Regions from separate parts of the Paenibacillus sp. FSL P4-0338 genome, predicted to be linked through region 1. Evidence: riboswitches for the same ligand, from Rfam matches in the RefSeq annotation. Region 1 holds a riboswitch; the other holds the start of a gene.
The links. Region 1 has a riboswitch for glycine ahead of MKZ07_RS22225 (amino acid permease). Riboswitches for the same ligand answer to the same signal wherever they lie in the genome.
Positions count from the first base shown of each region.

Region 1 (7,496 bases):
CGAGATATCGTATGGAAAAGCAGCTTTCAGAACGGGCGCGAGATTTATTATATCTTCAAGGGAGCGTACGATGTTTTTCATAGGTGCGGATCTCCTTTTATTCAGTTAGCTTCAGGGTACAGCGAAATCAAGAGTTAAGTTCGACATGTTGCGACAAACCTCCTTTATTCAAAAATGAATAATTAAAAATTGACCATTGTGGCTGGTTTTTCGATCACATTGGGCACGTGAACCCTCGACGTGATCAGTGTAGCAAAATAGCCGGAGCCCTCACTCTACTGCTGAAGGCTTCGGCTTATTGGCGTTCTTCTATTGCGCTACACTTGATCCTATGAAATCCTTCAACCGGTTCAGCTGCAGCAAGTGATGGCGGTAGTGCATCTCAATCAGCAGATACCATTCTGCCGCAGACAAGGGGCCGAACCGGGGATGAGGGGCGGTGCTGTGCTCAGGTGCCTGCGCAAGCTTCGGAAGGGTCTCGCGCATCCGCTCAATTACTGTGTTCAGGCCTTGGATCAGCTGCTCCTTGCTCTCCGGCTGCACCGGCGTATACTGCGGTGACGGCGGAACATGAACGCGTACAGGCGGGAAGCTGCCCCCGGCAAAAACCGCTTTACCATCCGGAGTCATCTCTGCTTCCTTCCCCGCCGCTTCCCCGTTTCCGGCCAGACACTGATCGATATTACGGAGCTGCATGTACAGCGCCGATTGTATTAAGTGCTGAACCATCTGCCCGAGAGACCACTCTCCTTCGGCAGGCTGCCGCAGCAGCTGCTCCATACTGAAGGTATCTAATTCCATAAGATAGTGATTCGCAGTCTTTTCAAATTGCTGTAAGGCTTCCGTAATCTTCGTATTCATATTCATAGTATTCAGGCAACTCCTTTATTCTTAAGGTCTGACCTGAATATACACAACCGCTCCTGACAACGTTATGTCAGTAGCGTTCCAGCATTCTCACCGTTTCCTCCCGCACAAGCTTCCGCAAGGCTTCCGGCTCCAGGACAACTGCCCCCGCTCCCCAGCCAAGCACCCATTGCAGCAGGTCCCCGGGCTGGCGTACGCGGAAGGTCATATGCCTGCCGTCTGCCCGGTCCTCCACGGCCTCCAGATAAAAGTTATTCGATTCAGCCGCCTTGTCAGCTATCTCGGGATGCACCAAAATACACACGCGTACATGGCGGTCATCCTCCGGCTGATACTCGTGCAGATCGAAATCCGCAGGCACTTCGAACCGGTCATCCAGAACGGTAAGCCCGCTCATTCTGGATAACCGGAAATGACGGATTTCCTGCCGCAGCCAGCACCAGGCGACCAGGGTCCAGGCGCCTCTGTTCAGGACAAGTCCATACGGCGAGGCGGTTCGGATACTCCGGTGACTTCCGTCAGCTTCCTGTCTGCCCTTCGTATACCCGAAGCTGATCTTCCGCTGATCCAGAATCGCGCGGCGGATCTGCTCCATGTACTCCTTCTCCTGTCCTTGCAGCTTATCTTTACTGGTACTCAGCAGCAGGATGCTCTGGCGGAGCCGGGCAGCATTCTCCTTGACATCACCCGGCAGAATCGCTTCAATCTTCCTGCCTGCTGCGGATGCCCGGTTACCATACTCCGTATCGAACCGCTGCTCCACGAAATCTGTCCCGATCAGCAGAGTCACAGCCTCCTCCGCTGTGAAGCTGACCGGGGGCAGGAAATACCCCTTTACCAGTGAATATCCCTGACCTGTAGCTCCTACCACCGGCACTCCGGCTTCACTAAGCGCCTGGATATCGCGGTAGATGGTTCTTACACTAGTCTCGAAGACAGACGCCAGATCCTCTGCCCGTACGACCCCTTTGCGCTGCAGCTCCAGTACGATGGCTAACATGCGGTCTGTCTTGTTCATGCGGCGGCTGCACCCTCTTCATCCTGAAATCAGTTTATGTATTGATTATACTGATTTCCTGTTCGTTTTTCTCCTTACGGCTTCTGATGGAGTACAGAACGAACAGCAGAATGAACCAGAGCGGAGTAAACAGCAGCGCCGGACGGGTCTCGTCGGCAAAGAGCATGATCACTAGAATGGCGGCGAACAGCGTCAGGACAGCATAGTTAATCACCGGGGTGAACGGCGCTTTGAATTTGGAAGCGGCATGTAAATCCGGGCGGTTCCTTTTATACTTGATATGGCAGACCAGCACAACGCCCCAGACCCAGATGAAGCAAATGGCGCTGATTGTAGTCACGATGCCGAAGGCCTGACCCGGAATAAGCTTGCTGAGCAGCGCTCCGGCAGAGATTACTATAGTAGAAATAAACAGGGAATTCGCAGGCACATGATTCCGGTTCAGCTTGCCGAGCTGAGGGGAGGCCTGATTCCTTCTGCTCAGATTGTAGAGAATCCGGCTGGTCGAGAACATCCCGCTGTTGCAGGCGGAGGCCGCCGAGGTTAAGACCACGAAATTGATAATTCCCGCAGCAATCGGAATCCCGACCAGACTGAAGGTGCGCACGAACGGACTTTCAGACGCGCTAAGCTGGGTCCAGGGATTAATGCACAGCAGCACGAAGAGCGCGCCTACATAGAAGAACAGAATCCGCAGCGGAATTTTGTTGATCGCGGACGGGATGTTTTTCTCAGGATTCGCCGTCTCCGCTGCCGATACCCCCACCAGCTCCACGCCGACATAAGCGAATACCACCATCTGGAAGGAGAACAGGAAGCCCTTCACCCCGTTCGGGAATACGCCCCCGTGCTCCCAGAGATTGCGGACCGACACTGAGCCTGCATCCGTCTTGAACTGGGTCACCAGCAGGACAATCCCCAGGCCGATCAGAGCCAGAATCGTAACTACCTTGATCAGAGCAAACCAGAATTCGAGTTCCCCGAAGCTTTTGACCGTTAGCAGATTGAGTCCGAGCAGAATGATCAGGCAGATCACGGCCGGTACCCACTGCGGAATATCGAACCAGTACTGCACATAGACGCCCACTGCAATCACATCGGCCATCGCCGTCATAATCCAGCAGAACCAGTAGGTCCAGCCTGTAATGAATGCCGCGCGCGGCCCCAAGTAATCCTCAGCAATGTCTGTAAAAGATTGATACCCCGCCTTCGAGAGCAGCAGTTCCCCCAGCGCACGCATCACAAAAAACACGGCGATTCCCACGATCAGATACGTAAGCATGATGGAGGGCCCGGCCTGCTGAATTGCCTTGCCCGATCCCAGGAATAAACCTGTGCCAATCGTACCTCCGATGGCGATAAGCTGGACGTGCCGGTTTGCAAGCTCTCTTTTTAATTCTGTCTGTGCCATACCTGTTTCCCCCTTAATGTATACAATGCTGAAAATACGCAAAAAGGAGACTGGATATCATCCAATCTCCCGGTTCATAAGAGGTTCCAAATAAGCTATCTGCCCACGCTGAAGGGAATCAGCCAGGGAAATAGAAATCCGGTACTCTTCTGTCCTTTTGCCTGAGATTGTGAACCCTTCGGCGCTGCGGTCTCCCGCAGTCTCTCCAGAAGCTGCTCCAGCTATAGTGTGATCCATAGCCTTCATAGCTTGCGAATATTTAATTATTTGAAGCGGACTTCATCTAAATATTTGTCAATTCTATTCATAGCCCAGACTTCTGTCAATAACATTAGTTACATCGCTTGTTATTTAACCGTAATTTTGGTTTCCAGATCTTTATAATAGGTTTTAGCCCATTGGCCCTGTTTGTCCTTGAACATTTTCCCGCTGGCATCCTTGGCATACGTAAACGGCTTAACACTAATGGTCTTCGGGACGGCCGGAAAAGCACCGTAGTTCTGCTCCTCAGTACCGCTTGTCTTAACCTTCTCAAACGGCTTGCCCCACGGCGAGCTCACATTCCCTTTCTCATCCACAAGGTCATATAACATTCTCTCCGGGCTCACCTTGGACTTGGCCGCCGCCGGAACTGCGCCCTTGAAGCTCACCTGCAGAGACATTGTTAACGGGGTCATCTGGAAGGATGTCACTGTGTAGCTGAATGTGCTGTTCTTCTTGGAGACGCCCGGCTTCAAGCTTAAGAGGGTCCCCAGCTTGTTCACTTGAACTTTAAAAACAAACGGCTCCTTCACCCCGTTGGCGTAAGTCTTCAGCGTAAGGTCGAATTTATCCGGGATTTGCTGCTTCATCGCGCCCTTATTCAGATAGATCAAGGCTGTGTCCGTATCCTCCGGATTTGTACTGATGGAAGTATCGTACAACAGCTTTTTCCCATTGATTAACACGTCCACATTCCTGGTCTGGTCTAGGAAAGAACCGTTCTTGTCCACCGTCCCTCCGTCCTGCCGGATGCCTGCGATAAATTGATTACTGTCATAGGTCAGATCGGTTAGTGTCAGGGTTACCCCCTCCTGGGTCACGGCCTGATTCGGGGCGGCAGCAAGCTTTTTCTGAACAATCGCCTTCAGAGTGGCGTTATCGCTGGCCGCGAACACGCTGCCCGCCTTATTATCCTTGTTAACATCGGCTGCCGCCGCTACGGGTAAAGAGTATCCCCCGCCGACAACTGTCCCTCCGAGTACAGCGGTTACTGCTGTTGCTATAATTGCTTTCTTCATCGTATTTAAGCTGATCGTGTACATAGCTTTTCTCCTTTGCTTTTGAAGAATATACAAGAATAACGCTTCCCGGCTGCTAGTTTGTGACATAAGTACAGAAATAACGTCTCTGCATAAAAGTCATTTTTGAATAAACAGAGTCATTTACAAGAAAGAATTCCGTTCATCCGCTCTACTATAATAAATTCATCCAGAACAAGTAGAGTGAGGTTAGAACTTATGGCAAATCCTGCACCACAAGCTATGAACACCAAGCTAGCGCCACCGCCCCAGGGCCGTTTCGGCCGTCTGCTGCACAATATCGTGCGATACCGGGTGCTGCTGTTGATGCTGCTGCCCACGTCGATTATCTTTTTCATCAACTGCTATATTCCGATGTTCGGATTATTCATTGCCTTCAAGAACATCAACTACATTGATGGCATTATGGGCAGTCCCTGGGCCGGGCTGGATAACTTCCGGTTCCTCTTCGCCACCTCTGACGCCCTGCGGGTGACCATCAACACCGTGGGTTACAATGTGGTCTTCATTATCTCAGGCCTTATTCTCTCCGTCTCGCTGGCGATTGCGATCAATGAGGTGCGTAACAAGCTGGCCTCGAAGTTCTTCCAGACCGTGATGATTATGCCGAACTTCCTGTCCATGGTCGTGGTCAGCTTCATCGTCTATGCCTTCCTGCACCCGGAGTACGGCTTCCTGGTCAAGCATATTCTGCCGATGTTCGGCTACTCCTCGGTGAACGCTTATATGCATCCTAACGCATGGCCTTACATTCTGTGGATCACCAAAATGTGGCACTCCATCGGGATCGGCAGTGTCATCTACCTTGCAGCCATCACCGGCATCAGCGAAGAGTTGTACGAAGCTGCGGTGATGGACGGGGCCAGCAAATGGCAGCAGATTACCAAGATTACCCTGCCGCTGCTTACGCCGATCATGGTGATTCTCACGATTCTTAACATGGGCGGTATCTTCCGCTCTGACTTCGGGCTGTTCTACCATGTGACCCTGGACTCCGGTGCGCTGCGCTCGACTACGGACGTCATCGACACCTATGTCTACCGGGGCCTGATCCAGCTCAATGACCTGGGGATGTCCTCTGCGGCGAACTTCTATCAATCTGTCGTCGGCTTCTTCCTGGTCATCGGCGCGAACGCTCTGGCCCGTAAGCTGAACCGCGATACGGCGCTTTTCTAGAAACGGAGGATTCTAATGACTACTGCATCCCGAAGCAACCCTTATACCAAAGGCTCTACTACCGCCCAGATTATTCTGAATGTATTCTTCATCGCCTTCAGCCTGGCGTGTATCCTGCCGATCCTGCTCATTGTCGCTATCTCCTTAACCAACGAGAAGGCCTTGACGCTGCAGGGTTACAAGTTCTGGCCCGATCATATCGACGCGTCCGCGTACCAATATTTGTTCAAGCATTCGGAGACACTGGTTAAGGCTTATGGTGTCAGCCTGACCGTTACCCTTATCGGAACTGTTCTGGCCGTGCTGCTGATTGCGCTGTATGCGTATCCGCTCTACCGGAAGGATTTTCCTTTTAAAAAGACATTCAACTTCTACCTGCTGATCACCATGCTGTTCTCGGGAGGGCTTGTCCCCTTCTATCTGCTATATGTGAACTATCTCGATCTGAAGGACTCGCTGGTTGCGCTGATTCTGCCCGGCCTGTCCAATGCCTTCTATATCTTCATCACCCGCACCTTCTTCCAGCAGACGATTCCGGAGGAGATGATTGAATCCGGCAAGCTCGACGGGGCCTCGGAGTGGCGGATCTTCTTCCAGCTGGTGCTGCCGATCTCCCTGCCTGTGCTGGCGACCATCGGACTGTTCACTACGCTGATGTACTGGAATGACTGGTTCAACTCCATGCTATTCATTAATGACACCAATAAGTTCTCGCTGCAGTACGTCATGATTCAGATGATCCGCCAAGCCGAATTCTTCAAAACCCAGCTTGCCGGCACCGGTGTCGCCCTGATGGTACAGGAATCCGTTCCGACCGAAAGTCTGCGGATGGCCATGGTTGTGCTGTCGATTGGTCCGATTCTGTTCATCTATCCGTTCTTCCAGAAGTACTTCACCAAAGGCCTCACGATTGGTGCGATCAAAGGTTAATTGGTCTAGCTCTGGCGTAAATGCCGGTTAGAATATATGATCTAATTATCATTGAGGAGGTTCATACAAATGAGAACAACCAGAAGCTCGGGCGCGGTGCTTGCTGCCCTAACCGCCGTGATACTGGGCATTACCGGATGCGGCGGGGGCAATTCAGGTGCATCCGCACCTTCCAAGGCAGAATCGACAGCAGCAGCTACAACAGCAGGCACGGAAGGCAGCACTAATCCTGACACCTCAACGTTCCGGAAGCTGAAAGTTTACACGGTCGGGAATTTCCCGCAAAATGATACCAAGGCGGTTGTGGACGAGATCAACAAGTATCTCAAAGAAAAAATCAACGCCGAGATTGACTTCCAGGGACTCCCTTGGTCCTCCTGGGCCGAGAAGATGGCACTAGCCTATCAATCCGGTGAACAGGTCGATTTGACCTTTGCTCCGAACTGGGCGGATTTCGCCAATAACGTAGCCAAAGGCGCATTTCTCCCGCTGGATGATCTGTTAGCCAAATATGGACAAGGCATCAAGGACACCCTTGATCCCCGCTTCCTTGACGGCGGAACGGTTGACGGCAAAATCTATGCGATTCCTACCAATAAGGAAATCGGCGAGAGCCATACCATTATGTTCCGCAAGGATCTGGTAGATAAATACGGCTTCGATGTGAACTCAATTGAGACGCTGGAGGACCTGGAGCCATGGCTGCAGACGATCAAGGAGAAGGAACCGGCCATCGCGCCTATCTGGCTATCCGGCAGCGGATCGGATACCCTGGGCTACTTCGACAAGACCA
Region 1 covers NZ_JBBOCG010000001.1:5,054,417-5,061,912, forward strand. The annotation lists gene MKZ07_RS22210 (hypothetical protein) at 1-81, opposite strand, end outside; gene MKZ07_RS22215 (DinB family protein) at 310-861, opposite strand; gene MKZ07_RS22220 (helix-turn-helix transcriptional regulator) at 938-1,885, opposite strand; gene MKZ07_RS22225 (amino acid permease) at 1,920-3,296, opposite strand; glycine riboswitch at 3,436-3,515, opposite strand; gene MKZ07_RS22230 (DUF5643 domain-containing protein) at 3,644-4,600, opposite strand; gene MKZ07_RS22235 (ABC transporter permease) at 4,796-5,773, shown strand; gene MKZ07_RS22240 (carbohydrate ABC transporter permease) at 5,789-6,703, shown strand; gene MKZ07_RS22245 (ABC transporter substrate-binding protein) at 6,773-7,496, shown strand, end outside.

Region 2 (7,496 bases), 460 kb from region 1:
GCGTCCGGGGGTCAGCTTAAGCAGGCAGCAGGCGGGAATGAATGCCGTATCGCTGGCGATGGAGATGAACTGCATCGGGGTGGTGCGGGGAACGGAGCATACGGATCAGACCTTCCGCGACTGGAACTGTGTATGCGCTCCGCTGCAGGATGATGATAGCGTTTACGGGTATGTTGATATTTCTTTTAATAGAGGAGAGCCTATTGAATTCGCCGTTCCCTTCGTGCAGCAGATTGCCGAGAATATCATGGAGAAGTGGATGGAGAAGAACCCGGAGATGCAGCAGTATCGGCTTGAGGCCATGCTTCTGGAATATAAACTGACTGCGCGGGAGCAAGAGGTAGCGAGGCTATGGCTGATGGAGAAGAGCGCGCTGCACATCGGGAGCGATCTGGGGATCAGTGAAGGCACGGTGCGCAATATGTTGAAGAGCATCTATAGTAAAATGCGGGTGAATGACCGCTTCCAGTTCGTGAAGCGCCTTACGCCTTAGCCGGGAGATCCGCTTCCGGGTACATACAAGACAGCCGGGCAGCGATACGAATGTATCCCTGACCCGGCTGTTTGATTTAGAAGCCTAGCTTCTCTGGCAGAAGGTTAACCGCAGGAGCAGTTAAGTACAGGCTTACGCGCGGCCTGCGTCTCATCGAGGCGGCTGATTTCAGTCGTATGCGGTGCGTTAATCACTATCTCCGGCGTTTCCTCAGCTTCCTTAACGATTCGGATCATCGTCTCAATGAAGCCGTCGAGCGTCTCCTTGCTCTCGGTCTCGGTCGGCTCAATCATCATACATTCCTCTACCGTCAGCGGGAAGTAGACGGTTGGCGGATGATAGCCGAAGTCAAGCAGCCGTTTGGCTACATCGAGGGTACGGACGCCGTATTGCTTAAGGTTCTTGCCGGACATGACGAATTCATGCTTGCAGATGCCCGGGAAGGGAATCTCGAAGTAAGGAGCCAGCCGGTGCATCATATAGTTGGCGTTCAGCACGGCGTTCTCGGACACCTCACGCAAGCCGTCAGGACCGTAGGTGCGGATATACGCATAAGCACGGACGAGAATCCCGAAGTTGCCGTAAAAGGCTTTGACGCGGCCGATTGATTCCGGCCCGCCGCAGTCCAGCGTGAAGCTGCCGTCTTCGTTCTGGGCCACAGTAGGCTGCGGCAGGAACGGGATCAGCTTCGCCTTTACACCGACTGGTCCGGCTCCCGGACCTCCGCCGCCATGCGGCGTACTCATCGTCTTGTGCAGATTGAGATGCACCACATCGAAGCCCATATCGCCCGGGCGGGTGATGCCCATAATCGCGTTGGAGTTCGCTCCGTCATAATAGAGCAGGCCACCCGCTTCATGGACAATCGCGGCGATCTCGACGATCTGCGTCTCGAAGAGTCCGAGGGTACTCGGGTTCGTGAGCATCAGCGCGGCGGTGTCGCTGCCGACAGCGGCCTTCAGTGCTTCGAGGTCCACCATTCCCTTGTCATTGGAGGGGATGGTCACGGTGTCGAGACCGGCTGCGGCGGCACTGGCCGGGTTGGTGCCGTGCGAGGAATCGGGCACGATCACTTTGGAGCGGACTTCGCCGCGGCTCTCATGGTAGGCGCGGATCATCATCAGGCCGGTCCACTCGCCGTGGGCGCCGGCAGCGGGCTGCAGGGATACGGCATCCATGCCGGTCAGGGCGGCGAGATCCTTTTGCAGCGTGTACATCAGTTCAAGCGCACCCTGGATGCTCTCTTCCGGCTGATACGGATGGATCTTGGAGAGTCCCGGGAAGCGGGCGACATCCTCGTTGATCTTGGGGTTGTATTTCATCGTGCAGGAGCCGAGCGGATAGAAGCCGTTGTCAACTCCGAAGTTGCGGCGGGACAGGGCGGTATAGTGGCGGATCACATCCACCTCGGATACCTCCGGCAGTACGACCGGCTCACTGCGCAGCAGCCCTTCAGGAATGAGTGAGCCAAGGCCCTCGTCCTGCGGCACATCACACAGAGGCAGGGAGTAGGCAGAGCGGCCTGGACGGCTTAATTCAAAAATCAGACTTTGTTCCGGTTTCATACACAGCCCTCCAGTGCGCTTGCGAATTCGTCAATTTCGGTCTTGCTTCGTTTCTCCGTTACGGCAACCAGCATATGTCCGGCCAGCTCGGGATAATCCCGGCTTAAGTCATAACCGCCCAGATAGCCTTCCTTCAGCAGCTTGGAGTTAACCGCACTCACACTGCTGCCCTCCGGGAGCTTCAGGACGAATTCATTGAAGAACGGGGCAGTGAAGACGCGCTCTGCGCCAGTGATTTCAGCCAGCCGCCCAACGGCATAGTGGCTCTTGCGGATGTTCAACTCACCAACCTCGCGCATGCCCTCCTTGCCCATCACGGACAAGTAGACGGAAGCGCACAGCGCCAAGAGCGCCTGATTGGAGCAGATATTCGAGGTCGCCTTCTCCCGGCGGATATGCTGTTCGCGGGCTTGCAGCGTCAGCACGAAGCCGCGCTTGCCATTCCGGTCAACCGTCTGGCCGACGATCCGGCCCGGCATCCGGCGCATGAGCGGCTCGGCAACGGCGAAGAATCCGCAGGTCGGACCGCCGAGCGAAGCGGCAATTCCCAGCGGCTGCGCGTCACCGACAACGATATCTGCGCCAAGCCGTCCGGGAGACTCCAATACGCCAAGTGCAATGGGATTCGCGCTGACGACAAGCAGTCCCTTAACCGCATGGATCAGCGGTTCGATCCCGCGCAGATCCTCAATCCCGCCGAAGAAGTTGGGGGACTGAACCAGAACGGCAGCGGTATCGCTGTCGATGGCTTCGGCCAGCTTGGCAAGATCCGTTACCCCGTCAGCATAGTCAATCTCTACAATTTGCAGACCCCAGGCGTTGGCGGAGGTACGCAGCACCTGACGCGCTTCCGGGTGAACTGTACGGGAGACAATCAGTTTCTTGCGTTTGGTGGCGCCTGCGGCCAACACAGCCGCTTCGGAGAAGGCGGTTGCGCCGTCATACATACTGGCATTGGCAACCTTCATGCCGGTCAGCTCACAGATATAGGATTGGAATTCAAAGATCGCCTGAAGCTCCCCCTGGCTGATCTCCGGCTGGTAAGGAGTGTAGGCAGTATAGAATTCCGAACGGGAAATCACATGGTTGATGACGACCGGAACGTGGTGGTCGTACAATCCGGCGCCCAGGAAGCTGGTGTGGGTATCGAAGTCGGCATTCTTGTCAGCCAGGCCCTTCATATGGCGAAGCAGTGCGTATTCGTCCAAGGCGCCGGACATCGGCAGGGTTCCCTGGTAACGGACAGACTGCGGAATATCGGCGAACAGCTCATCGATGGATTGTATGCCTACGGTCTCCATCATTTCTGCGCGGTCTTGCTCAGTCATTGGCAGATAGCGGTGCTTCATTGCGGCTTCACTCCTTGGCTTCTTTTGTAGAATGGGGCTTTGATGACGGCAGCCTTGAGCTGCTTGCCGCGAATCTCCACGTACACCTCTGTGCCGATCTCCGTATAGGCAGCGTCCAGCAGGGCGAGTCCGAGATTCCGCTTCAGGGTCGGGGACTGGGTGCCAGTCGTTACTTCACCGATCTTCACTCCGTCCGCGTACACAGGGTAGTGGGAACGGGGAATGCCGCGGTCGATCATCTCCAGGCCCACAAGACGCCGGGGCAGACCGGCTTCCTTCTGCTTCAGCAGGGCATCGCGGCCGATGAAATCGCCGGCGTCCAGCTTCACGAAGAACTGGACACCGGCTTCAAGCGGCGTAATCTCCGCCGACAGCTCCTGGCCGTACAGCGGCAGCTTGGCTTCGAAGCGGAGCGTATCGCGTGCGCCGAGTCCGGCAGGCGTCAGGCCATGCGGAGCGCCAGCGTCCAGCAGGCCGTTCCAGAGTGCTGCTGCTGTATCTGCGGGAGCATACAGCTCGAAGCCGTCCTCACCGGTATATCCGGTACGGGAGAGCAGGACGGTGACGCCGCAGACTTCAGCGTGTTCGAGGAAGTGGAACGGCTTAAGCTCTGTTAGAGACACCTGCGTGACCTTGGCCAGAATCGTCTCTGCCAGCGGACCCTGCAACGCGAGCAGCAGCGTCTCATCCGAGATATTCTTCAGACTGACGCCGCTGAATTCAGCGGTAAGATGCTCCTGCAGCCACTGGAAGTCCTTGTCGATATTGGACGCATTGACGACAAGCATGTAACGCTCCACGCCCAGCCGGTATACCAGCAGATCGTCCACCACTCCGCCGCTTGGGTAGAGCATCAGGGTGTACTGCGCTGCGCCGTCTTCCAGGCGGGTGACATCATTCGTGGTCATTCTCTGGAGGAAGGCTTCTGCACCGCTCCCGGTAACCATGAATTCCCCCATGTGGGAGACATCGAACAGTCCGGCCCGTTCACGGACGGCTTCATGCTCCTTCACGATGCCGGTGAACTGCACCGGCAGCTCCCAGCCGCCGAAATCAATACATCTGGACTCCGCATAAGCGGCATAGAGGTCATAAAAAGGCGTTCTTCTCAAAGACTCCATCTTGTCACTCCCTTGGTCTGATTACATACGAAAAAGGACAGGCGAAAGCCATTATGCACGCATGCATAAATGGACTTCCGCTCTGTCCTTGGTACCTGAGAGTTACCCTGCAATGAAGCGCAGGTTTCCCCGTTGGTGATCCGTGAAGCCTGCGGCGCAGGCACCCGGATGCTCTCCAGAGATGCGTCCGGCAAAGGTCCTTTTGCCTGAGAGATTCACCCATCCCGGGCTTACTCCTTCGGCGCTGTCTTCCTGTGAGACAGTCTCTCCCTATGCCATCATTCGCAAACCATATGTTTTTCTACTGACTCCATTAAACCGGGTAACCCTCTGCCCTGTCAATCAAAAAACGTCAAAAAGTTGACAAATTTAATTTTACTGTCAGTTATATTGACATTAGGCAAGCCGATAACTTAGGCTATAACTAAATTTAGAACTCCAATTACGGAAAAGAGGCGGCTTGGACATGAGTGAAGTGCTTGACAACCTGCTATACAGCGAAGAGCATGAGTGGGCGCAGCAGGGCGAGGGACGCGTAGTACGTGTAGGGATTACGGATCATGCGCAGCATCTGCTGGGCGATATCGTGTTTGTAGAATTTCCGGAAGTAGGCGCGGCGATCTCCGCAGGCGACAGCGTGGGCAGTATCGAATCCGTGAAGACCGTATCGGAGCTATATTCACCCGTATCAGGCAAGGTGACCAAGATCAACGATGCGCTGGAGGCCAGCCCGGAGCTGATCAACGATCACCCTTACGGGGACGGCTGGATTTTTGAGCTGGAGCTTGATGCAGAGTTCGGAGAGGCAGTAACCGGCCTGCTGGATGCGGCTGCGTACAAGGAACTGGTTGGGGAATAAAAGGTAGCTTATTTGCGGAAGCGGATGTTAATACGGCAGACCTCTCTTTATAACATTAGATGTTACTAATGTGAGAGGTCTGTCTTTTTGCGTCTGTATCTTACTCCTTCTCCTGAAGCTGGCGCAGCACAATCAGTTCAACCCGGCGGTTCCGCTGCTTTCCCTCAGTGGTTGTATTATCGTAAGCAGGCCGGGTATCGGCATAACCTGCGTACTGGAAGGTATCAGGGCTCAGCCCCTCTTTGTCCAGAAAAAAGCGCAGGACGGACAGCGCCCGGGCGCCCGATAACTCCCAGTTGTCTTTGTACACTGATCCTGGTGTCACGGGAACATTGTCGGTGTGGCCTTCGATGCTGATGGTAGCGCCGATACCGCGGAATAGGCCGGAGAGCTGGCGCAGTGCAGGGAAGGCAGGGGATTTCAACTCAGCCTTTCCCGCATCGAACAGGAACCGGTCACTCAGCGTGATGGCAATGCCCTGCGGCTTATCAGCAACAAAAATCTGTTCCCCAAGGTTATTCTCCTCCACATACTCCGTGATGACGCCCATAAGAGCAGCCAGCTTCGCTTCCTGTTCCCGAAAAGCAAGCTCGCGCGCTGACGGCTGGTGCCCCGCCCCATCTCCTGTTTGCCCGGTTCCATTCAGCCCGTCCGCATCCGCAGAGTCTGTGGCTGAAGGAGCGCCAGTGTCTCCACCGTCTTCATTATGACCCTTCGAAACGCCAGCCCCGGTGATTCCCTGATTGCCTTCCAGCACGCCGCTTCCGCCTTCCAGCACTGCACTTCCGCTCTTGAAGGTATCCGATAAGGAGCCGCTGACAATGGCATACTTCTGCGAATCCAAGCTGCTCATAGCATACAGAATCACGAAGAAAATAAGCAGAAGCGTGATCAGATCCGCGTAGGTAATCATCCAGCGGTCCCGGCTCTCCTTGCCGGCGGCGGCACGGGGCTGCCGGCGGTTTCTTTGTCTCATAGCGGTTCCTCCGGGCTGGTGCGGATGCTGCGTTTAGGAGCGTCTGTCAGGAAAGGGGCCAGCTTTTGCCGGACCAGATGCGGGTGATCCCCATTCTGCAGGGACAGAATGCCGACGAGCAGCATCTCCATGGTGCCCAGCTCACTTTGGCTGCGGGATTTGATTTTGGAGGCGATGGGTAAAAAGAGTAGATTGGCACTGGCTACGCCATAGAGTGTTGCTGTAAAAGCTACGGCAATCGACGCACCCAGATTGGAAGGGTCCGTTAAATTGCTTAGAACCCGGATTAGCCCCATAACGGTACCGATAATGCCCATGGTCGGTGCATAGCCGCCGGCGGCTTCGAATATTTTGGCATAGCCTTCATATTTCAGCTCCTTGGCATCCATCCCAAGCTCCAGGATCTGGCGGACCTGATCCGGGTCATTGCCGTCGACAATCAGAAACAGGCCTTCACGGGTGAAGGGATCGGGATGTTCTTCTGCCCGTTTCTCCAGGGCGAGAACACCGCCGCGCCGCGTGAGTGCAGCCATGGCAATCAGCTCTTCGGCTTGTTCCCGGCTGGTATCCCGTTGCCGGTCAAAAGCCAGGCGGAGCGCCGCCGGAATGCTGCGGAGCTTGGACCCCGGGAAGCTGATGAGCACCGCCGCAAGGGTGCCGCCGAACACGATCAGGGCAGCATTGGGCTGCAGCAGGCCGGACAGGCTGCCGCCTTCCCACAGAAAACCGCCGATCATAGCGGCAATTCCGGCCAGCAGGCCGAGTATTGTAATGAAATCCATAAATTCAGGCTCCTTAAATTTCTATATATTATGGTTTGCAACAGTCTGGGCAACGCTGTATAATAAACGGGAACGTGCATTCCTATCTTCCATATTTTTCAGTATGGTATGGATGAAGGATAATTAGGGTTAAAATTATAATATATTCATATATTCTAGACGATAGAGGGGAGACGGGCAAATGAGTGATATTGTCGTCAGTACGAAGACTTTTGAACTGGAGTCCGAGTATACACCCCAGGGCGATCAGCCTCATGCCATAGAAGAGTTAGTGGACGGCATCCGGCAGGGCAAGAAGCACCAGACGCTGCTGGGAGCGACAGGTACAGGCAAGACCTTTACCATCGCGCA
Region 2 covers NZ_JBBOCG010000001.1:4,594,837-4,602,332, reverse strand. The annotation lists gene MKZ07_RS20230 (helix-turn-helix domain-containing protein) at 1-493, shown strand, start outside; gene gcvPB (aminomethyl-transferring glycine dehydrogenase subunit GcvPB) at 598-2,058, opposite strand; gene gcvPA (aminomethyl-transferring glycine dehydrogenase subunit GcvPA) at 2,055-3,407, opposite strand; gene gcvT (glycine cleavage system aminomethyltransferase GcvT) at 3,404-4,528, opposite strand; glycine riboswitch at 4,609-4,709, opposite strand; glycine riboswitch at 4,713-4,810, opposite strand; gene gcvH (glycine cleavage system protein GcvH) at 4,995-5,387, shown strand; gene MKZ07_RS20205 (flagellar motor protein MotB) at 5,488-6,363, opposite strand; gene MKZ07_RS20200 (flagellar motor protein) at 6,360-7,145, opposite strand; gene uvrB (excinuclease ABC subunit UvrB) at 7,327-7,496, shown strand, end outside.
Region 2: it holds a riboswitch for glycine, as region 1 does, so the genes downstream of both, gcvT (glycine cleavage system aminomethyltransferase GcvT) here and MKZ07_RS22225 (amino acid permease) in region 1, are expected to answer to the same signal.